DNA from 2 places in the Eubacterium sp. 3_1_31 genome. Region 2 is predicted to be linked to the other one. Evidence: a T-box and tRNA genes for the amino acid it is inferred to sense, from the RefSeq annotation. Region 2 holds a T-box; the other holds one or more tRNA genes.
The links. The T-box of region 2 lies ahead of leuS (leucine--tRNA ligase). A T-box ahead of a tRNA ligase gene usually reads a tRNA of that ligase, here a tRNA-Leu.
Positions count from the first base shown of each region.

Region 1: it encodes a tRNA-Leu, which carries the amino acid that the T-box ahead of leuS (leucine--tRNA ligase) is inferred to sense. The anticodon was not compared.

Region 1 covers NZ_CAXUBY010000006.1:36,029-47,981, reverse strand. Annotated here, with positions in the region: gene bilS (flavodoxin family protein BilS) at 90-596, shown strand; gene ACESSZ_RS04120 (DeoR/GlpR family DNA-binding transcription regulator) at 799-1,563, opposite strand; gene ACESSZ_RS04115 (PaaI family thioesterase) at 1,753-2,172, shown strand; gene ACESSZ_RS04110 (flavodoxin family protein) at 2,288-2,791, shown strand; gene ACESSZ_RS04105 (NAD(P)H-dependent oxidoreductase) at 2,865-3,512, shown strand; gene ACESSZ_RS04100 (TfoX/Sxy family protein) at 3,548-3,868, shown strand; gene ACESSZ_RS04095 (MFS transporter) at 4,118-5,326, shown strand; tRNA gene ACESSZ_RS04090 (tRNA-Leu) at 6,427-6,512, opposite strand; tRNA gene ACESSZ_RS04085 (tRNA-Leu) at 6,887-6,972, opposite strand; gene ACESSZ_RS04080 (hypothetical protein) at 7,252-7,635, shown strand; gene ACESSZ_RS04075 (hypothetical protein) at 7,734-7,883, shown strand; gene ACESSZ_RS04070 (aspartate-semialdehyde dehydrogenase) at 7,962-8,978, opposite strand; gene ACESSZ_RS04065 (aspartate kinase) at 9,004-10,320, opposite strand; gene ACESSZ_RS04060 (homoserine dehydrogenase) at 10,320-11,498, opposite strand; gene thrC (threonine synthase) at 11,616-11,953, shown strand, end outside.
Region 2 covers NZ_CAXUBY010000004.1:88,878-100,830, forward strand. Annotated here, with positions in the region: gene leuS (leucine--tRNA ligase) at 1-1,546, opposite strand, end outside; T-box leader at 1,587-1,792, opposite strand; gene ACESSZ_RS02900 (hypothetical protein) at 1,857-2,096, opposite strand; gene ACESSZ_RS02905 (hypothetical protein) at 2,307-2,558, shown strand; gene gltA (NADPH-dependent glutamate synthase) at 2,907-4,295, opposite strand; gene ACESSZ_RS02915 (sulfide/dihydroorotate dehydrogenase-like FAD/NAD-binding protein) at 4,297-5,139, opposite strand; gene aroD (type I 3-dehydroquinate dehydratase) at 5,262-6,032, opposite strand; gene ACESSZ_RS02925 (shikimate kinase) at 6,732-7,997, shown strand; gene aroF (3-deoxy-7-phosphoheptulonate synthase) at 8,016-9,032, shown strand; gene ACESSZ_RS02935 (zinc-binding metallopeptidase family protein) at 9,176-10,207, opposite strand; gene ACESSZ_RS02940 (DegV family protein) at 10,437-11,270, opposite strand; gene ACESSZ_RS02945 (M48 family metallopeptidase) at 11,285-11,953, opposite strand, start outside.

The DNA of each region.
Region 1 (11,953 bases), on a different contig from region 2:
TCGTGGTGATGCGTATCATAAAGAAAATGATGTTTCCAATCCTGTAAAAAGTGTTACAATATTCATATAGGAAAAAGGAGATGGCGGTAATGAAGTACGCTGTTGTGTATTGTAGTCACACAGGAAATACAAAACGTGTGGCAGAGGCGATTGCGCAGGTTATTCCGGCAGAGGATATGCTTTATTTCGGAATTCCGGATATGGATGCGACAAAAGATGCGGATGTTATTTTTGCCGGATTCTGGACGGATAAAGGCAGCTGCCCAAGCGCATTGTTAGATTATTTTTCATCCTTGCATAATAAACAAATCGTGTTATTCGGTACATGTGGCTTTGGCGGCAGTGCAGAATACTATGATATGATCTTACAGCGAGTCAGTGCATTTATTGAAGATGATTGTACTTATGTGGATGGTTTTATGTGTCAGGGAAAAATGCCGATGGAATTAAGAGAACGCTATGAGCGAGCAAAAGAAGATCCAAAGAAAATAGAACGGATTCTCGATAATTTTGATATGGCACTATCACATCCAGATGAAAATGATCTGCGCCAGGCCAAAGCTTTTACACAAATAATTTTACGATCCATTGCATAAACGAAAACACAGGAAACCTTAAGGAGAGCTGTTTAGAAAGCATATCCATACAACAGGTTGCCTGTGTTTTTTAATTCAACTTGGGGAATACAAACAAAAGGTATTGGCAAAGACTGTGAATCTTCTTAGAAAATAAAAGTAAGCTAGCTTTTAGGATTATTCTTTATTTGTATGTGGTGATCATTCAACTGGTTTTAGAAAATCATTCTTTGCATACATGAAAATTATCCGGTAATTGCTCAACGGTGGTTGGCGCATTCATGAAAATCGTATCAAAGTCGGTTGTGTGTGCCCAGGTGGCTAAGGCTTGTACTTGCAGCTTGCTGGCATCGGCCAATATATGTGCTTTGCGACAGCGTTTTAATACAGCGGCTTTCACAGCACTGATATCTAAATCAACAGCCATGACTTCTTCACTTTCTAAATCAATGCCGCTTGCTGAGAAAAAAGCCTGATCGAAATGAAATCGATTAATATCTTCAATGGCTACAAAACCGACGCTCATATCATAATCGGGAATATAGTGACCGCCGATCAGAAATAATTCCCCTTTAAAACGTTTCGGCAATTTTCTTACCAAATAAGTACTGGCTGTTACCAATTTGATGTTTTTATCTTTCAGATAGGGCAGCATGGCAACTGGGGTTGTACCGGAATCAAGGTAAATACATTCACCATTCTTCACGATCTCAGCCGCTGCTTTTCCAATCAATTCTTTTTCAGCTAAATGAATGTTTTCTTTATTCATTACCGGTAAATCGGTACTGCTGCTTAAAGTCTGTGGTAATTCTTTACGAATCGCTCCACCGCGTTCACGCTGAATCAATCCCTGTCGCTCTAGCTCCATTAAATCACGGGTGATCGTAGATTTACTGGCGTTTAAAAATTCCATCAATTCACTAATGGTGACAAAAGATTGTTCTTCAATTACTTCCATAATGCGAAATAAACGTTCTTTGCTGAGCATAAGATCCCTGCTTTCTTTTCTTTATCATACGACACAAAGGAAGTTTTCGTCAATGGATGTCTTCAAAAGAAATCAAATTGATTCATTTTATTGGTAAATATGTGCGTATCAAGAACTTCTAACGTTTTGTATCCCTTTTATAATTCCTTGTTATCATGCTATACTATAGCTGAGATAGGAGGTTTTCTTATGGCATCAATGGAAGACTTGAAGAAACGTTTAAACTCCTCCAGCCAGTTTTTACAAAGCAACGATATGCATGTTGTTGAAGTAAAAGAAGGCTATGCTAAGGTGGAGATGATTATAGATGAACAGATTTTGAATGTTCATGGCTTTGTTCATGGCGGAGCATTGTATTCCTTAGCTGACACAGCTGCTGGAGCAGCTAGCTTTGCGACAGGGCGCGATAGTGTTACGCTTTCGGGTACCATCAATTATATAAAACCGGGAAAAGGTGGTAAGCTGATTGGCATCGCACAGGAAATATCTGCTGGAAGAACGACAGGTGTATATGAAGTGTTTATTTTTAATGATCAAGAAATCTTATTATCACGCGCAACATTTACGATGTTTTTCTTAGATGGGGAGCGCTATCGTAAGCAAAAATAAGGAAGTGTTGTTTCTATTCTTGAAAGGCTAATGCGCTTTTATACTAACAGATGGAATAGAATACTAACAATTAAGGATACAAACAGATGAAATGAAAATGATAAGGGGAAATGATATGAAGGTAATACTGCATGATTTAGCACAAGCGGAATGGAGCACGCTTGCTCTTCCTGTAGATAATAATACAAGAATCATCGATCATACCAAGGTCATCCATCCATGCGTGGGCTGCTTTGGTTGTTGGACGAAAACACCGGGGCAGTGTGTTATACAAGATGAATATCAAAAAATAGGTGCTCTTTTTGGTAACACAGACGAGTTGATGATTATTAGCCGATGTTCGTTTGGCAGCTATAGTTCTTTTATAAAAAATGTTATAGATCGCTCTATCGCATATTTTCTTCCTTTTTTCGAGATACGCCAAGGGGAAATGCACCATAAAGTAAGATATCATAATACGATACAATTCCGTGTGTTTTTTTATGGAGAAGATCTATCTGAAAATGAAAAGAAAACCGCTAAACTATTGGTAGAAGCAAATGTGCAAAATTTTAACGGCATATTAAAACAAGTTTGTTTTGTAGATAGTTATGAGAAGCTTAAAGAGCTAGTGATATAAGAAGTAACTAATTTTTATATTCATCATTTTGACATCAATATGCATTTAAAAAGTCGTAGGGAATGAGAAAGGTATGGAAAAAGATATGATTCTATTACTGAATGGTAGCTTACGCAAAAGCAAGAGTAATTCAAATCATTTTTTAAATTTATTAAAAACGCAACTAAAAGATTCATATGAAAGCGTACAACTTTATCAACGAAAAGATCTAAATGTTATGAAAGATCTGCTTCAAAAAGCGGATGCCTGTGTGATAGGTATGCCGGTATATGTAGATGGTGTTCCTGCCCAAGTCATGGAGTTTATGGAACAGATGTATCTTCGATATCAAGGACAGTTTGCACAATTACCCGTTTATGTAATAACTAACCTTGGTTTTTATGAAAGTGAACAAGGGAATGTTTTGCTGGAAATTGTAAAGAATTGGTGCAGCAAGATGGGATTTTTCTATGGAGGAGGACTTGCCATAGGAGCCGGTGAAATGCTTGGCACTTTAAAAAAGGTTCCTCTTGATCAAGGCCCCAATCAACAACTAGGAAAAGGCATCCGCCAGTTTGCTGAAGCTATTTCTGATAAGCGATGCATCGAGGATATTTATGTGGAACCAAGCTACTTTCCAAGAAGATTATATATCTTGGCGGCGCATCGAAATTGGTATAAAATGAGCAAACAAAATGGCTTGCAAAGAAAAGCATTATACCAAAGACCGGCAGTGAAATAAGCATACCGTACCATATAAAAATGAGAGGTGAAAGCATGCCATCTAGTAAAAGCTTTTTACAATATGTTTTAGAACAATTGTCTGCGCTAGAGGATATCACATATCGCGCAATGATGAAGGAATACATCATCTATTACCGTGGAAAGATCGTAGGCGGTATTTATGATGATCGATTACTTGTAAAACCGATAAAATCAGCAGTGAAGTATTTGCCGACAGCTACCTATGAACTGCCATATGCAGGGGCGAAAGCAATGCTATTGGTAAATGAAGTTGATGATAAAACTTTTTTAATGGGCCTTTTTGAGGCAATGTATGAGGAGTTGCCAGAGGTAAAAGGGAAAAAGAAAAAATAGTAATTTATTTGCACTTCATATTTATAAGATAGCGGATCATCGTGATGGTGAATCGCTTTTTTAATGAAACGCTACATTCTTACTTTATAGTGATAAGCATCTTTGTACATCAGCAGTATGGCCTTTACAAAGATTTCCTTATCATAAGAATGTTTTAGGATTGCATGTTGTAGGAAAAGTAGTGTATCATAATGCTGTTATTTAGATAGAAAGCAACAGTTAAGCAATAACTACAGATGAGGTAACAATATGCAAATCAGACAAACATTTCAAAAGTATCATTTTGTCGTTTTCTTTATACTGGTTGCAATGGAAAGCATGGCTGCGAATTTTGCCCATCCCATCACACCGACATTGATTCAACAATTACAGCTGCCGGATTATTCTTTTGGTTTATTGTATGCCGGCATGGCATTTACGAATTTCTTGTTTTCGCCATTATGGGCAAATCAGGTACATCATTTAGGCAGTAAGCGTGTATTGGGCATATGTTGCGTGGGCTATGGCGCAGGACAAATGCTGTTTGCTCTTAGTAAAACACTTCCTTTGATCATGGTTGCACGTTTATTATCCGGCTTCTTTGTTGGTGGTATCATGGTGAGCTTTTTGACTTATATCATTGCCCATGCCACACTTGAACAAAGAGGTCGCTATCTTGCTTTATCTGCCACCATCCCAACAGTTTTTGCGGCTTTTGGTTATTTGATAGGCGGTATCATGGGTGTTTATTCCTTGTTTGCGACTTTTGTTATGCAAAGTCTGACCTTGGTGGCAGCCGGAGTTCTTTTTGCTTTGTTTTTAAAAGCTGATCCCGATAAAGCAAAAACGCATACTATTTCTTTTAAAGATATCAATCCTTTTCAAGCCTTTTTGGATGCACGCCACTTTTTAAACGTGGCCATGGTGCTATTGTTTTTTGTTGTCTTTCTAACATCTTGTGCAACCACGGCATATGATCAAAATTTCAACTATTTCATTAAAGATCAGTTCGGTTTCCCATCTTCCTACAATGGCGCATTAAAAGCAGTTGTTGGTTTTGTGTCTTTATTCGCAAATACGACAATCTGTATGTGGATCATGAAACGTGGAAATGTAAAAAAAGCCCTGCGCTATGTTTTAGCGGGAGCCGGCATCTTACTTGTGATGATGACCTTTACCACGCACATGGTTCCATTCATGGTTGTCAATCTGCTTTTCTTTGCGTTTAATGCCATCTATATTCCACTATTACAGGATGTATGTGCTGGGGAAGGTAATACGGAAAACAGTCATCAGGTCATGGGTTTTTATAATGCGATGAAAAGTCTTGGCATGATTGCCGGAGCTTTGTTTGCAGGATTTATTTATGGTGCAGGAGCTCGCTTATCATTTCTTTTTGCAGGTCTTTTCTTTCTCATCAGTACCTTGATTTTTCATATCTTCAAAGCTATTGCGAATAAAGCTACTGCAAAAGCATAGCAAGTATGCTGTTTATCATCTTGACATATAAAGGCACGCATTAGGCAGCATTTCTTCTTGAAGCAATTGTTCATAGGCTTCTAGCTTGCGCATGAACAAGGCGAAAAGCTGTTCGATTTTTGCTAATTCCAGTGTAGTGCCTATGGAATGACAGGTTATCGTGTAGATATCTTGCTATGTGAAAGCTGATAGCTGAAGGGAAGGAAAATGACGTAACATGGTTAAAATTACTATTACCCTTTGTAAACCGTTTTCTTAGATAAACTAGTTTCTTGAATACATTTTTTTGGTTTTTCCTCTGGATTATCTATTTGCCATTGTTTTACATAGGTAGTCACAATAATCAAAAATGTAATACTTGAAAAGATAAAAATTGACCAAGTATTTGCTTGGTCAATCTATCCTGTTTCACTTATTAGAATTAGAAAATAGTAAATTTAATACCCATAGTTTACAAAATAAATATAATCAAAATAGCATATATAATACAAGTAAAATAAGCAAGATATAGAAGGGGATGTTTGATAATTGATTTTTCTCTTGCTATATTGATTAAGTTAGAAAAAACTATCAAAAATAAACAAAATTGAAAATAATTTATTTGTAAATTTATATCAAATTTTAATAAAATTGCTATAATTGCTACAATGAGACTTGCAAAACTTGAATATCTTAATATTGCTGAAAATAAATTTTTTCTCATAATTTTTTTTATTTATAAAAGTTAGTTTGACGAACCACAGTATAATAACTAGTAACTCTATTGATATCAGTAACTGTTCCTCCTGGTCCATAGACAAGTCATTATACTAAAAACGTTTATAACCAATCTTTTAATTTTTATCCTCCTTTTTTATTCTATAATTTAAAATTATAATAAAGTTCCCATGTTTCCACCTCTTTCTAACATTTACAGTATACAAAAGAATATTAAAAAATATAAGACTCATTTATTTGCTATATTTATGGTATGATATGAAAGTAAGCACTAAACATAACTCAGTTTTTACTTTAAAAAAATTTCACCATTTACATGAGATAATTCATGTAAGGAAAAGAGTATAAAAAAAGCGCTGATATAGAGCGCTTCACTCACGATATGGTGCAGGAGAAGAGATTTGAACTCTCACGCGATTGCTCGCACTGCCGCCTGAAGACAGCGTGTCTGCCGTTCCACCACTCCTGCTTAATTGAGTGCTTATATATAATAAACTATTTTAAAACATTTGTCTAGTAGAAAATGAAAAAATTATATCCGTAAAACAGTTTCTTTACAGTATATAATGGCGAGAAAAAACACAACGAAATTTAGCTATTTCGATTGCGCAATTGTGCATAAATAAAGGCTATATAGCAGATGATATATGATGAATTCATGAATCACACAGGATGTAGGAAAAGCCTTTGATAAGTGTAGAATGCTCTTACATGAAAGCTATGTTATAAGGATGTTTTGGCATCACCGAAAAAGAAAGTAAGTAGAAAAAAAGTCCTATTGAAAGGACTTGCTCTTTGATAAGATATTTAAGGTAACCCTAAAACATCTTTTTTGATTTTCATTGGTGCAGCCGATGAGACTTGAACTCACACGAGCATACGCCCACTACCCCCTCAAGATAGCGTGTCTGCCATTCCACCACGGCTGCTCATTTATGCTTTATAATAATACTATATTTTTTTTAATTTATCCATAGTTTTTTTAATTTTCTTATGATGCATTCCATCTTATAAAAAAGCTATCCATAATTGAAAGAAGACAAAACGCTTATGCATTGCTTGTTACAGTGCAAAGCTTGCGACGATAACGAACAAGATATGTGAAAAGCCTTACATCATAAAATTCGTCTAGAAATCACATGATGCACACACTCATCACATATTTATAGTAGATAATAGAATCCGAATAAAAGAAAGGTTGAATGTTAATGTCAAAAAATAAGATTAAAATCTCGAAAGCTAGTATCGTTTTTTATGTAGCATCTGTTGTATTTCTGGGAATTGCCGCATTTTATTTCTATATTACGTATGAATCAGTTGTTACCTACAGTCAAAGTGCCAGCTTAGAAATCAAAGATATGCTAAATGCTTATTTCAGCAATTGTGCCCCTTTCTTCGCATATGCTTTTGGTTGCTATGGTATCGGTTTTATTATCTCAAAAATTGGAAATCTAAATCAAATACTTGCATTATGCTTGGATGATGCTATCGCAGAAACCCAGGATCAGGATGTTGTTCCTACACAAACTGAAGAAACTATGCAGGATGTTGAAAGTGATGCAAATCGCGAAATTGCTACCGAAGAAGCCTAATTTCTAACGGTGCGTACTCTTCATAAAATCTTCATATAAAATTAATATTATAATCAAGAAAAAGGAGTATCCTAACAGTATGAATGGAGGGATACCGGATGAAAGAAGTTATCGAAACGTTTTTGCAAGGAAAATTAACAGCATTCTTTTGTATATTGCTGGCACTGCCATTTCTTATTATGATGGTATCCTTATCACGACGCTTTCAGCCCATGCTGATTGAAAAGGATTCCTACAAAAACGAATAGTAAAAAACCTGTATGATCGTGGTATGGCAGAATGACATCTGTGCATATTTACGAAATACAGGTTTTTTCATGTCTTCATTATTTTTCCATCTGTGCAATTACCAGCTCGGCAATCTGAACAGCATTCGTTGCCGCCCCTTTTCTAACTTGATCGCCGCAGCACCAAAAACTTAATGCGTTGGTATGGTTGCTCATATCTTCACGGATACGACCGACAAATACCAAATCTTGATCAGTGGTATCTAATGGCATAGGATATTTTTGATGTTCAGGATCATCAACTAATTTCACACCTGGAGCAGTTTGCAACAAGGCTCTGGCTTTTTCAACGCTGATTTCTTTATCGAATTCAACCATGATTGATTCGGAATGGGAACGATATACCGGAACCCGAACACATGTACAATTCACACAAAGATCAGGATTGTCCATGATCTTTCTTCCTTCATTTTGCATTTTCATTTCTTCACTGGAATATCCCGCTTCATTAAAGCCACCTATTTGAGGAATCAGATTATAGGCAATCTGATATTGGAAAGTAGAAACTTCTACTTCTTTCTCATGGGCGATTGCGCCAACTTGCTGATTCAGTTCTCGAATACCGTTTACCCCGGCTCCAGAAACTGCCTGATACGTTGATACGACCATGCGTTTTGCCTTTGCGTAGCGATGCAGTGGTGCTAAAGCTACCAAAGCAATGATCGTTGCGCAGTTTGGATTGGCGATGATGCCGTTATGTGAGGCAACGGCTTCTGGATTTACTTCTGGTATCACCAATGGTACATTGGGGTCTAAACGATAGGCTGAGCTGTTATCCACAACAACGGCACCAGCTTCTACAGCTTTCGGTAAAAAGCGCTTAGCAATATCATTCTCCGCAGCACCTAACACGATATCGATACCTTGAAAGCTTTGCTCGGTTGTTTCCTCAATGCTATACTCTTTCCCATTGATTTCCATTTTTTTACCGGCACTGCGCTTGCTGGCTAATAAATGTAATTCATTGATGGGAAAGTTTCGTTCCATTAAGATTTTGATCATTTCCTGACCAACGGCACCTGTAGCACCTAAAATAGCCACATTATATGTTCTCATATACAATCCTTCCTTTCTTTCTATCCTATTCAATAACAAAGGAATTGTAGATAGCCGAAATGGTTTTCTCAAAGTCCTTATCTTCTACACCAACAACAATGTTGATTTCATCACTGCCCTGTGCAATCATACGAATGTTGATATTATGCTTACCTAGTACGGCAAACAAACGTCCGGAAATACCGGGGCGATACATCATCTGACGACCAACAGTCGCAATCAAGGCGATGTGGTCAATGACCTTCACATTATCCGGATTGCAGGCTCTTTTGATATCGCCTACAATATCGTAGATGACATCCTTGACATCATCGCTATTTACAACAATACTAAAGGAATCAATGCCACTTGGAATATGTTCAATGGAAATGCGGTAATTTTCAAATACTTCCAATGCACGTCGAATGATACCGACTTCATCGGACATATGATTTTTATAAATAGCTACCACAGTGAAGTTTTTCTTGCCGGCAATTCCGGTAATGATCTGATCAGAATCTTTTTCTTTGATTTCCTCGACGATGATCGTTCCGCCTTCTTTCGGATGATTTGTATTTAAGATATTGATAGGTATATTTTTTTCTTTGACTGGAAAGATGGCTTCTTCATGTAGGACACTGGCACCCATGTAAGACAATTCACGCAATTCGCTATAAGTAATCGTATGAATACGTTTTGGGTGTGTCACGATGCGTGGGTCAGCCATCAAAATGCCGGATACATCTGTCCAATTTTCATACATATCGGCATTTAATAGGCGTGCTAATATAGATCCTGTAATATCACTTCCTCCACGTGCCATTGTTTTTACTGTACCATCTGGCAAAGCACCATAGAACCCTGGAATGACAAAGCAGTCATGGGATTTTAGAAAATTATCCAAACGATATTTTGTGGCATCAAAATCAATCTTGCCATCATAGCGGAAGGTGATGATATCTTTGGCATCAACAAAAGGGAAACCTAAATATTCCGCCATTAATTTTGCGGTCAGATATTCACCACGGCTTACCAGATAATCCGTAGACATCGATTTGCTTAGCTCACTTTGTAACTTAGCCAAATCCTCTTCGATAGGGTATTGTAGTCCTAAATCAGTTTTAATAGAAATAAAGCGTTCTTTAATCAAATCGAACAAGGATAGATAATCTACACTATATTTCAGATGAGCTTCTATCAGATATAATAAATCTGTTACTTTGTTGTCTTTTTTATGCTCTTTGCCACTTGCGCTGACGACAACAAAACGTCTCGCTTCATCACTTTCAATAATATGCTTAACCTTTGCAAACTGTGCGGCATTAGCGACAGATGACCCTCCAAATTTAGCAATCTTTAACATTATAATTCCTCCCTATGATCATGGATGCTTGCCATAAAGGCTGTAGCATCGTGTTTTAAGATTTCTTTCATCAGTTCATGCATATGGGCAACCTCGACATTTTTTACATGTAGATATTTATCAAAGGTACTGCTGTCATAAGATAAATGATGTAACATCGGACGTAAGGACTTATCACAGCGTACAATATAATCACGGTTACACAATGTCGTATCGTACTGCATTTCTTTTTGGAAATGCAAGACGCGATGGGCTTTGCCTTCCAGGATATCAAGGATATCTTGTACTACAGCATTGGCCGTTGCCAGTTTTCCGGCCCCTTGTCCAAAAAACTTTAAATCACCAATCGTATCACCATGCAAGGTAATCAGATTGTAATTATCCATCGTATTTGCTTCCAACTGATTTTCTTTAAATAAAATAGGCTCTACGACACAGCTGTAGGTGTCTTCTTGGCGTTTGGTTTTGGCTATCAGACGAACAGCCATACCTAAGGATTTAAAATACTGGACATCTTCTTTGGTGATGGTGCGGATCCCAAATACCGGAAAGTTATCAGGGACATGATAATCATAGGCAATGGATGCGGAAATACGCAGTTTATTACAAATATCAAAGCCATCGATATCCGCGCTAGGATCAGCTTCGGCATATCCTAAATGTTGTGCTTCCTTTAATACTTCATCAAAGGTTGCCTGGTAACGCTGCATATGATCTAGAATGAAGTTGCTGGTTCCATTAAAAATGCCGTGAATGCGATTGACCTGATCAATACGCAAGGCTTTTTCCAGACCTTGAATCCATGGAATACCACCTCCGGTGCTGGCTTCATAATAGAAGTTTACATCATTTTCACTGGCACATTCATGAAATTCTTTTACATAGGCTGCGACAACCGCTTTGTTTGCCGTGACGACATGTTTTCCGGCCTGTAATGCCTGTAGGATATAAGTATGGGCCGGCTCTAAACCTCCCATGGTTTCTACGACAACATCCAAAGCAGGATCGTTGAGTATGGTTTCAATATCATCACACATATAAGGAAGGGTTTTAGGTTTTCCTTTCCGTATCAGAATGTGTGTTACATGCAAAGCTTTCGTTTCTGGTGTTGTGGCATGCTCAATAATTTCATAAACACCACTGCCGATCGTTCCAAAACCAAGTATTGCTATATTCATGGAAATCCTCCTTTTTAAAATTTTTTGTCTTTTTAATAAAAACACTTGTTTTTATATTGCGAACATTGTATCATAGTAAAATAAGAATTGCAAGATGAAAAAAGGAGAATTAAAGATATGGAAAAAAGGATGCAGAAAATATATACAAGTACTCGTAATAAAGATATAAAGCGGACACCGAAAGAAGCTATCTTAGCTGGTATGGCGGATGATGGCGGTCTATATGTATACGATGGATTGGATGAAGTAAAGCTGCCAATCCGCGATATGATGGAAATGTCGTATGCGCAAATGGCTGAAACTATTCTGTCTGCATTACTTCCGGATTTCACGGAAGAGGAAGTGAAAAAATGTGTACAGGATGCCTATGCCAATCGTTTTGATAACGATGATATTACCCCTCTTCATATTGCCAAAGATGTACCTGTTTTGGAATTGTTCCATGGACCTACCTG
Region 2 (11,953 bases):
GTTTTTCATCTGCAATTGCTTCATGATTTTTAGGATCAATATAACGCAGATAATACCAACAGCTGCCAGCCCATTGTGGCATCGTATTGGTTTCGCGTTTTCCTTTAACACCATCGATTTCGACATTCAACCAATCTTCGCAATGTGCTAATGGTGATTCGCCATTTGCATTTGGTTTGAAAATCTTAGTTTCTGGTAATTCAAGTGGCAGTTCATCAATATCAACCGTGCGTGTCGTACCATCTTCCATATGGATAATAGGAATTGGCTCTCCCCAGTAACGCTGACGAGAAAACAGCCAATCACGTAATTTATATGTTGTCTTTGCACAACCACAATGATGTTCTTCTAACCATTTGATCATAGTATCAATGGCTTCCTGTTTTCCCATACCATTTAAGAACGCGGAATTCACGTGAACACCATCTTCCGTGAAGGCTTCTTTGCTGATATCTCCGCCTTCTAAAACAGGAATGATTTCGATATTAAATTTCTTAGCAAATTCATAATCACGGGTATCGTGTGCAGGAACAGCCATGATTGCTCCAGTTCCATAACTTGCTAATACATAATCACTAATCCAAATAGGAACTTCTTTTCCATTTACTGGGTTGATCGCATAAGCGCCAGTAAAAACACCTGTTTTCTCTTTGTTTAATTCCGTACGTTCTAAATCAGACTTTGATGCACAAGTCTTCTTATAAGCAGCTATTTGCTCTTTTTGAGCAGCTGTCGTGATTTCATCTACATATGGATGTTCAGGTGCCATAACACAATAAGTAGCGCCAAATAAAGTATCGCAGCGTGTCGTAAATACCGTAAATTCTTTATCTGTATTCTTTATCTTAAAGATAACATTAGCGCCTTGTGATTTACCAATCCAATTGATCTGCATTTCTTTGGTGGATTGTGGCCAATCGCATAACTCCAGATCTTCTAACAGACGCTCTGCATATTCTGTGATTTTTAAGACCCACTGACGCATCGGCTTACGAATGACTGGGTAGCCACCTCGCTCACTCTTTCCGTCAATGACTTCTTCATTAGCTAAAACCGTCCCCAATTCAGGACACCAGTTTACAGGAATCTCATCAACATATGCTAACCCTTTCTTATAAAGCTGCAAGAAAATCCATTGGGTCCATTTATAATAATCAGGATCTGTCGTTGAAATCTCGCGATCCCAATCATAGGAGAAACCTAAAGACTGAATCTGTTCACGGAAATGATCAACGTTTTTCTTTGTGAATTCAGCAGGATGATTTCCTGTCTGAATAGCAAATTGCTCTGCCGGCAAGCCAAAAGCATCCCATCCCATTGGATGTAATACGTTGTAACCTTGCATGCGTTTCATTCGTGCCAAAATATCGGTAGCGGTATAGCCTTCTGGATGGCCAACATGCAAACCATTTCCACTTGGATATGGAAACATATCCAATACATAAAATTTAGGCTTACTGAAATCATGTGTGTCACAGGCAAAAGTTTTATTCTCTTTCCAGTACGTTTGCCATTTTTTCTCTACTTTCTGGTGTTGATAGTTCATAATCATTCTCCTTTTGTAATAAAAAAACATCCTTAAACATTCTAAGGACGTTGTTCAACGCGGTACCACCTTAGTTCTTTTTTCTTAAGGAAAAAAGCCCTTCATTTCTTCTTAACGCGAAGTAAAACGGATAAGTGTGCTTATCGGCTCCTTAACGAGTTCCCCTGTTCCATACTTCAGCTTTTCACCAACCAGCTGACTCTCTGCATTATTTTCCAAGGTACTACTTTAATTCATCGCCTTTACGAGTATTAGTATACTCAATTCTTCATGTTTTTGTCAATGTTTCACTGACTTTTTTCATCTCACATCATACAAAAAAGAGTAAATAGCCTAAAATGAGAAAAACCGCAAGGGAAAACATAGCTGCTTTTTGAATATCCTCTCCCTCTTTCTTTTGCTTTTGTAAGGATATTATACTAACCAATGCATATAGCAAAAGTGCGATTGTCTTAGCTAACGGCTCAAATGACGGTATGAAAATCGTCACAACAAACAAGACCAATATACATGCGGCCGCTATTAAATTCCATTGTTCTTTATGTCTCATAGGATCACCACCATCAGCATACCATAAACTTAGCGCAACAAGCAATTTTTATATCGGTATATATTATGGATTGCCTTATCTTTCATACGGGCGTTCTTCTCATTTTTAAAAAAGTACGAGCGATTGCCTAAATGGGCAAGCAATGCTATTCATACCTTATTGATGAAGATACGTTAAGAAAAAACGTATCTCATAAAGGAGGAATTGTTTATGTGTAATGGTAACTTCAACAGAGGCTTTAACGATGGTAACTTCTTCAACAAAGGTTGTAACTGTTGCTCTTGTAACAACAACTATGATGATGCATTGTTCCGTGAAGTAGAACGTATTGCTCATCATGCAGCATGCCGCAGAGCAAGAGAAAACCGTTGTGCTCGTCAGTTTGTTAACTGCATGCGTAGTATCGAAGGCGATTTTGGATGTGGCTGCAACAACAATTGGAATAACTGCAATCGCTGGTAGTATTACAGGGAACGTTCTTGTTCCCTTACATAGCTTTTAAAAAGGACGCGCATCACCACGTCCTTCTTAAATAGGTTATCGAAAGGAAATCGATATGAATATGGAAGGTATCTCTTACAATGAAAGGAAGGAATGCAAGAAAACCATTTCCATTTCTATCATAATAGAGCCAATATTATGATATTAGAAATAAGGTACTTATTTCCTGAGATTATAATAACATTTTTCAAAGCTTTTGTAAACCCTTCCAAAAACTTTTGGGCTATACACTTTCTTATGCAATGTCCGTTTTATAATTGTAAAAATCATCTTATCTTATAAAAAAGCAGTGTTGTCACTGCTTTTTTATCATTTCTTATTTTGAATATAGGCATCCATCGCTTTTGCAGCTGTTTTCCCAGCACCCATGGCCAAAATAACCGTAGCAGCACCTGTAACAGCATCTCCTCCCGCAAAGACACCTTCTCTTGTAGTAGCACCATTATCATCGGCAATTAAACAGCCTTTGCGATTTGTTTCCAATCCTTCCGTAGTGGAACGAATTAAAGGATTTGGTGAAGTTCCGATAGCCATGATCATACAATCCACATCCAAAACAAAATTACTATCCTTTATTTCTACAGGGCGTCTACGACCGCTTTCATCTGGTTCACCTAATTCCATAGATACACATTCCATACCTTTGACCCAGCCGTTTTCATCACCAAGTACACGTACAGGATTAGTTAACAATCTAAAGATAATTCCTTCTTCTTGTGCATGCTCAACTTCTTCCCTACGAGCCGGCAACTCCTCCATGCTACGACGATATACGATGGTAACTTCTTCAACTCCCAGACGTTTTGCGCAACGTGCTGCATCCATTGCCACATTACCGCCGCCGACGATGACTGCACGTTTTGGATGCTGAATTGGTGTATCAACACCTTCTTTATAAGCTTTCATTAGATTGCAGCGAGTTAAGAACTCATTTGCTGAATATACACCTTTCAGATTTTCACCTGGCATATTCATAAAGTTAGGCAAACCAGCACCGCTGCCAATAAATACCGACTCATAACCGGCTTCAAACAAATCATCCACCGATTCACTGCGCCCAATGACCATGTTTGTTTCAATATCTACGCCCATCTGCTTTAAACCATCAATTTCATTTTGTACGATTGCTTTTGGCAGACGGAATTCAGGAATACCATACATTAACACACCGCCGGCTACATGCAATGCCTCAAAAACGGATACTTGATAACCCAATTTTGCCAAATCTCCGGCACAAGTCAAGCCTGCAGGGCCAGCACCAACAACAGCAACCTTATGTCCATTGCTGGCAGGTTTTACCGCCTCATCCTTTACATGTTCGCGATGCCAATCAGCTACAAAACGCTCTAAACGTCCAATTGCTACTGCTTCACCCTTTACACCACGAACACACTTGCTTTCACACTGTGTTTCCTGTGGACAAACACGTCCGCAGACAGCAGGTAAAGAACTTGTCTGGCGGATGATCTGATACGCTTTTTCAAATTCTCCATTTTTTACTTCTTCAATGAAATCAGGAATATTGACAGCTACCGGACATCCGCTAATACATGGTTTCGTAGGACAATGCAGGCAGCGTTGTGCTTCCTCCATCGCCATTTCTTTCGTATAACCAAGGGCTACTTCATCAAAATTATTTCTTCTGACATTCCCATCCTGTGTAGGCATAGGTACTTTTGTCATTGCCATATTTGCCATATTATGCAACCCCCTTCTTCAATAGATTGCAGGCTTCTTCACGTTCTCTAGCCTCAAATTCACGATAGGTAGCACCACGTGACATCGCCTCATCGAAATCAACTTCATGACCATCAAAATCCGGACCATCTACACAAGCAAATTTGGTTTTACCACCTACACTCAGACGGCAACCACCACACATGCCTGTACCATCGATCATGATCGGATTCATGCTGACAATCGTTTTGATGTTATATTTCTTTGTTAATTCGCAAACAAATTTCATCATAATCAGTGGTCCAATTGCAATGACTTCATCAAAGGTTTCTCCCTGATTGATCAAATCTTGCAATACATTGGTAACCAGACCTTTTGTACCGGTACTGCCATCATCACTTACCAAATAAGCATGACTGCTCACCTGTTTGAATTCATCCTCCAGAATGACAAGATCTTTATTTCTAAATCCGGTAATTACCGTCACATCAGCTCCGTTCTCATGCAAGGCCTTCGCGGTTGGATACGCGATTGCACAGCCAACGCCTCCACCAATGACACAAACTTTTTTTAAGCCATCCACATGAGATGGTTTTCCTAATGGACCAACAAAATCTAAAATGCTATCTCCTTCATTCAATTCATTCAACAGCATAGTTGTTTTTCCAACAATCTGAAAAATAATTGTAATTGTTCCCTTTACACGGTCATAATCCGCAATAGTCAAAGGAATACGTTCCCCATTTTCATGCACACGCAAAATGATAAATTGACCAGCCAACGCTTTTTTAGCAACAGCTGGAGCTGCAACCACCATTTTGGTTACGGTTGGGTTCAGGTTCTCTTTCTCTACGATCTTATACATAGCTTCTCCTTCCTGAAACTTTTTCATTATTTCTGAAAAAAGTTCCAACACACCTTTTATTTTACCCTTTTTCGTTTTAATGTGCAACAGTAAAATCATAGAAAAAGAAAGGAAAAGTGGCTTCACTCTTCCTTTAAACTCTTATGCAGCATTTCAACCATATTCTTTAAATCCTTTGCGGCAACTTGTCCTGGTGCACTGGCTTTTGTTGCGGCGCCAAAGGTCATTGCAGAACCAAAGACCTCTCCACATATGCGTGAGACGATACCATCCTTCGCCATCGACATGGTGATAATTGGACGATCCGCAAATTGTTCATACATGATATTTGTTGCAGATAACAGTGTTATAACATCCGCTTTACTCTGTGGCATAACGGCCATTTTCGAAATATCCGCATCGCGTTCCTGCATTGTTTTTAGACGTGCAACAATCTCGTCACAGCTTGGTGTTTTCACGAAATCATGATTACTCATCACGATTGCCACTTGATGGTTATGAGCATCTTTAACAATGGTTTTAACTTCTTCTTCCCCAATAAACAATTCTACATCAATCAGATCCGCATCCTTACTCATGATAATATCATGATACAATGCTACATAATCTTTTTTCTGTATCGCTTTTTCGCCACCTTCCTGTTTTGTACGAAAGGTCGCTAATATCACCATATCGCCTAATGCTTCACGCAATGTATGCAGCATAGCACATGCCTTTGAATGATCCATAATATCATCAAACCAATCCATACGCCATTCTACTACATCAACATCTAATTGTTTCAATTCATCTACTTCTGATAACAGTTCTTCTTTATTTTTACCAAGAATCGGAACACAAATCTTTGGCCGTCCTTCTCCGATTACTGTCTTTCTGACCTTTACCGTTTTCATTTTTTCCTCCTATTGCATATGCTTTAAATGCCTCTAGATTATCATCTCATGAATGGAATACTTTTTAGTCCTTTATGCTTTGAATGCTTTTTATTATACCAAGAATTTCTTTATTTTGCTATTCTTTAGGTTATTTAACAATGAAACAACACCTACACACATTATGGCAATTTACCCAATAACCGTTATTGAACATTCATCATGAAGATAGATACCATCTCCTTCATGCCTGCAAGCGATATGATCGTGTAGTTAAAGAAAAATGATATAATCCTAACAATGTCGGTAATTGTATCTATGATCCTAAGACTACATCGTTTCTTATTGGCGTACCAACGATAGGATCACTCCTTTTATATAACATTGCGCATCTCACAACAACAGGCCAATCGCATGCACACAGCCATTAATCTTTTTTCATTATTTTTCATACATCATGCAAATTCATGAAAATAATTATTGCTTTTTTTGCAGAAACATTGTATTCTATAAGCAATAGGAGTGATACTCATGCATACAACAACCTACGAAACATTTTACTTTTACTTTAGATAGCCCTGAAAAAACCATGATAAATTGAATGGTTCCTTTTCAGGGCTTTAATAAAGCATCGAACAGTTATCAGACGTTGATGCTTTTTTTGTTGCACGGCATGATGTACTTCTATTCATAATCATGAGAAAGAAGAGGTAGAAAATTATGAGATATGGACTTATCGGAGAAAAACTCGGGCATAGCTTCTCAAAAGAAATTCATGAGCGCATTGCTGATTATACGTATGATCTGATTCCCCTTTCCAAAGAAGCATTTCACGCATTTATGGAAAAACGTGATTTTACCGCAATCAATGTCACGATCCCTTATAAAAAAGAAGTTATCCCCTATTTAGATGAAATTGATGAGCATGCAAAAGCTATTGGTGCTGTAAATACCATTGTGAATAAAGAAGGCAAATTGATTGGCTATAATACAGATTTCACCGGTTTTCATTACATGGTAAAAAAGCATGGTGTGCAAATGAAAGGCAAGAAGGTACTGATCATAGGCAACGGTGGAGCATCCGCAGCAATACAGGCTGTTGTGCAGCATGAACAAGCAAAACAAATGATCATTGTAGATGTGGTTGCAGGAAATGGTGCCATCACATATGATGAATGCTTTTTGCATCATCTAGATGCTGAAATTATCATTAACACCTCCCCTGTCGGCATGTATCCTCATATTGGCAATACTCCTATTGACATTACATTGTTTCACAAATGTGAAGCAGTTATGGATGTGATTTATAATCCAATTCTAACACGTTTCTGTTTAGAAGCCCAAAATGAAGGTATCAAACATGTCAACGGCTTAGAAATGCTCATTGCACAAGCAAAACAAAGCGTTGAGTATTTTCTGAACAAAACCATCGATGATGCCATCATAGATGAAATCTATCAAGATATGTTAATGAAACGCTGCAACATCGTTTTGATTGGCATGCCAAGTTCAGGAAAAACGACAATCGGTAAAATGCTAGCAAAACGGATGCAGAAAGAGTTCATTGATTTAGATGATAAGATTATTGAAAAAGCTGGTAAAAGCATTCCTGAAATTTTCACAGAAAGTGGAGAAGCTGGATTTCGCGCTATAGAAACAGAAGTTGCTATTGAGCTTGCGAAAACAAACAATAAGATTATCGCGACAGGCGGTGGCACTGTTAAGCATAAAGTGAATATGGATTACTTAAGACAAAATGGCATCACTATTTTCATTGATCGCGATGTCGATAAGTTAATTAGTGCTGACCCCAATCGTCCATTGTCAAGCAGTAAAGAAGCTTTGCATAAAATGTATACAGAGCGTATAGCGCTCTATCGAAAGTATGCAGCTTATATTGCGGTGAATAACACCGATATAGAAGAAACAGTTAGCGAAATTGAAACAGCTTATCACAGCATTCTAATCAATGCTGTAAAAGATTAATAGAAAGAGGAAAAATTTATGATTATTACATTAAAGAAAAATGCGCCTAAAGACGAGGTCAACAAACTGATTCACAACTTTGAACAAAAAGGCTTATCTGTCACGATGATTCATGGTGATAATTATAATGTCTTTGGTCTAGTTGGAGATACCTCACGAGTTGATGAAAAATTAGTAAAAGCTCACCCTTTTGTAGAAAATGTTACTCGTATTGCCGCTCCATACAAAAAAGCTAATCGCTTATTTCATCCAGCAGATACTATAGTCGATGTAGCTGGTATCAAGGTTGGCGGTAAGGAAAAAATCGTTGTGATTGGTGGACCTTGCTCAGTAGAGGGTGATAAACAAATTATGGATATTGCCAAAAGTGTGAAAGAAGCCGGTGGCTGTATGCTGCGTGGAGGTGCTTATAAGCCGCGTACCTCTCCATACGCTTTTCAAGGCATGGGGACAAAAGGCATTCAATGTATGATGCACGCAAGAGAAACATATGGCTTACCTATCGTCAGTGAGTTAATGAGTGTGGATAAGCTAGATGAATTTGTCGAAAATGTTGATTTGATTCAAATTGGTGCTCGCAACATGCAGAATTTCGATTTATTGAAAGCTGTGGGACGTGTGAAGAAACCAGTACTATTAAAACGTGGATTAGCAAATACCATTGAAGAATGGATCATGGCAGCAGAGTATATCATGTCAGAAGGAAATGAAAATGTCATCTTCTGTGAACGCGGGATTCGCACCTTTGAAACGTATACAAGAAACACCTTAGATTTATCGGTAATTCCAATTCTTAAAGAAAAAACGCATCTGCCGATTATTATTGACCCAAGTCATGCAACCGGTGATTGGAAATTAGTAGAATCTGCTTCTTTAGCAGCCATTGCCGCTGGAGCAGATGGATTGATCATCGAAGTTCATAATGATCCGGAAAATGCATGGAGCGATGGAGCGCAATCCTTAAAGCCAGAACGTTTTAAAGAAGTGATTGATAAAGGCAAAGCCATTGCCACTGTCATTGGTCGTGATATGTAACTCATACATTTTACGATCGTAAGCAAATCAAAAAAAGTCAGCTCATATATTGCATAAGATTGCAAATGAGTTGGCTTCTTTTTCGTTTACCATAACTTTCGTACTAGTATGATGCTTTTAACATTCCTATTTGTTCTATGTAGTTAAAGATAAGAAAAAGCTGAATCTAATGAGCAAAGAAAGGCAGCAATTAAATCAATACAACTTTCTACATCTTTCCAATCCGCCGTTTCAATAGAAGAATGCATATAGCGTAAAGGCAATGATACCAAACAGATAGGTACGCCTTCATTGCTCATATGAATCGTATCTCCATCCGTTGATGTAAAACCTGGCGTAACCTCCCATTGATATGCAATACCATGCTGTTTAGCCAAAGTCTCCATACGTTTATTCATTGCTTCATTCACAATACTGCTATGGCATAAAACAGCACCTTTCCCTAAAAAAATATCGCCGCCTTCATTATTCTGAACACCTTGATAATCACTGGCAAAGGTTACATCAACGATGATAGCGCAATCGGGTTTCACTGCTTTAACCGCATGGAACGCTCCACGCCGTGTTGTTTCCTCACCTGTAGTAGTTGCTGCATACATACCAACAGAAGCTCCCATTTCCTTTGCTTTTCGCACTGCCTCTAAAATGATAAAAGCTCCACCTCGATCATCAATTGCTTTTGCGGCAAAGCGATTCTTTTGCAGTTCTTGCATATCCACTGCAGCACAGACAACATCGCCAAGCGACACTACTTTTTCACTTTCTTCCTTCGTATCACATCCGATATCTATTCGCAAATCATCACTGACGATTGTTCCCTTTGTTTCTAACATTTTATTACATATTACAACTCCATGAATCAGCTCTTTACCAACAATTTGTACATGTGTACCCAAGTATAAGATAGGATGTGCCCCTCCGGCCTTTATGACCCCTAATGTTCCATCAGGGTAGATACGATTCACATAAAAACCGATTTCATCTACGTGTGCACATAACAATACTTTTTGTTTTGCTTTTGCGTTCAAAACACTAATTAGGGTCTTACTGGCATCCATCTGACTATCTTCACATACATCCTTCATATATTCATAAATAATTTGTTGTATCGCTTTTTCTCTCCCACTTACAGAGATACATGTAAGTAATTCTTTCATAAATGTTTTATTCATCATTTCATCCATCCTTTCCAATTATCAAACATCACAAGATATCATGTCTCATTATTGATAACATCAGTATTCTATACTATAGAGTGTAACGTAATTGCTAGAAATATACGAAGGACCTGGCATTCTAAAAGCAAACATAAGCATAAACGATATGCATAAAAATGCTGTTCAGCGTTTGGTTAGAAACAGCTGTTTTTTTATATGCAAAAAAGAAGATACTCCTACATATCTTCTATTTTGCAATATATTGAATGGCAATGCACTGTGGCCCTCCCTGTGTAATGAAAGCCGGTGACAAATCCAATAATTCTATTTCACATTCGCTGAAGATAGATACTAGTTTTTCTTTGATCTTTCTTGCATCTTCTAAGGCATCTGCATGAGAGACAAAGATTTTATAATATTCATTTACGCCATCTTCTTTCATGAAGTCTACAATATGCTGCACTGCCTTACTTAAAGTTCTAGCAATATCAAACTTATCTAGCCGTGTACCGCCTTCTACTTTCTCCATGATTGGTTTAAGTTTCAAAAGACCGCCAATCGTTGCAGCCGCAGGTTTTAAACGTCCACCGCGACGTAAGAAATCAAAATTTTGTGGAATCAAAAAGGAGTGTTCACTGGCAATACTGTGTTCCAGTTCCTGCACGATTTCTTTTACATTCTTTCCTAAATCACGAAGACGCACTGCCTTCTCCACTAAATAACGATGAGGTCCACATAATGTTTGTGAATTTAACACCGTAATTGAGGAAGCATTGCATGCCTGCTGCTTCGCCATACAAGCGGTTTGGTAGGTGCCTGACAAGCCATCAGCCATTGTGATATTTAAAATTTCTTCTTCTTTCGCATCTTCATATGCAGCCAACACTTCACCAATCGGTGGTTGTGAACTGCTGGGAACATGCCCTTCCTTTATTTTATCAAGAAACAATTTTGTATCAAAACATAAATCACGATACTGATGGTCATCAATGCTGACACATAAAGGCAAGACATCTACTCCCATATGGATGCCATTTTCTACCGTAAATAAAGCAGAAGTATCTGTTATAATTTTTACCATGTGAACTCCCTTTTCTAGCTGACAAGCTCCATCCGTTTTTTATAATCCGGCATATAATTTTCGATAATGTGATAAAATGCTTTTGAATGATTTGGCTGAATAAAATGTACAAATTCATGAAGAATTACATACTCAATAAATTCTAATGGGTAATGGATCAGCTTTCGATTCAAAGTAATGGACTGTTTGGCCGGTGTACAGCTTCCCCAACGACTTTTCATATCCCGCACTTTGATTTGAGGGTATGCGATATGATAGTCACTGAGCGAACGACACGTGAGCATTGCTACATCACTAAAGACATCCTTACACAATTTATCAATAAACTGATGAATGACCTTTTGCGGATCACTGTTTGTGCGATATTGCACATACAGATATTTATCATCATAGCTTACATGATTATACTTCCCCGTCATATATTTTATTTTCAAAGAATTACCAAACAACATCAGCTGATTCTCATCAAACACAGTACAATGGCTTCGTTCTTCCATCGATTTCTGGTGTTTGGCAATCCAACTGGCTTTACTACTGACGAAATCATCAATTTTATCCAGTGATACGAATGGATTTGCGCTAACGATGACCTCACCCTTCGTACTAATACGCATATTGATATTTTTCACTTGTTTAATTACCAATGTATAGGTAATCGGATATTTTTTACACTGTATTACTTT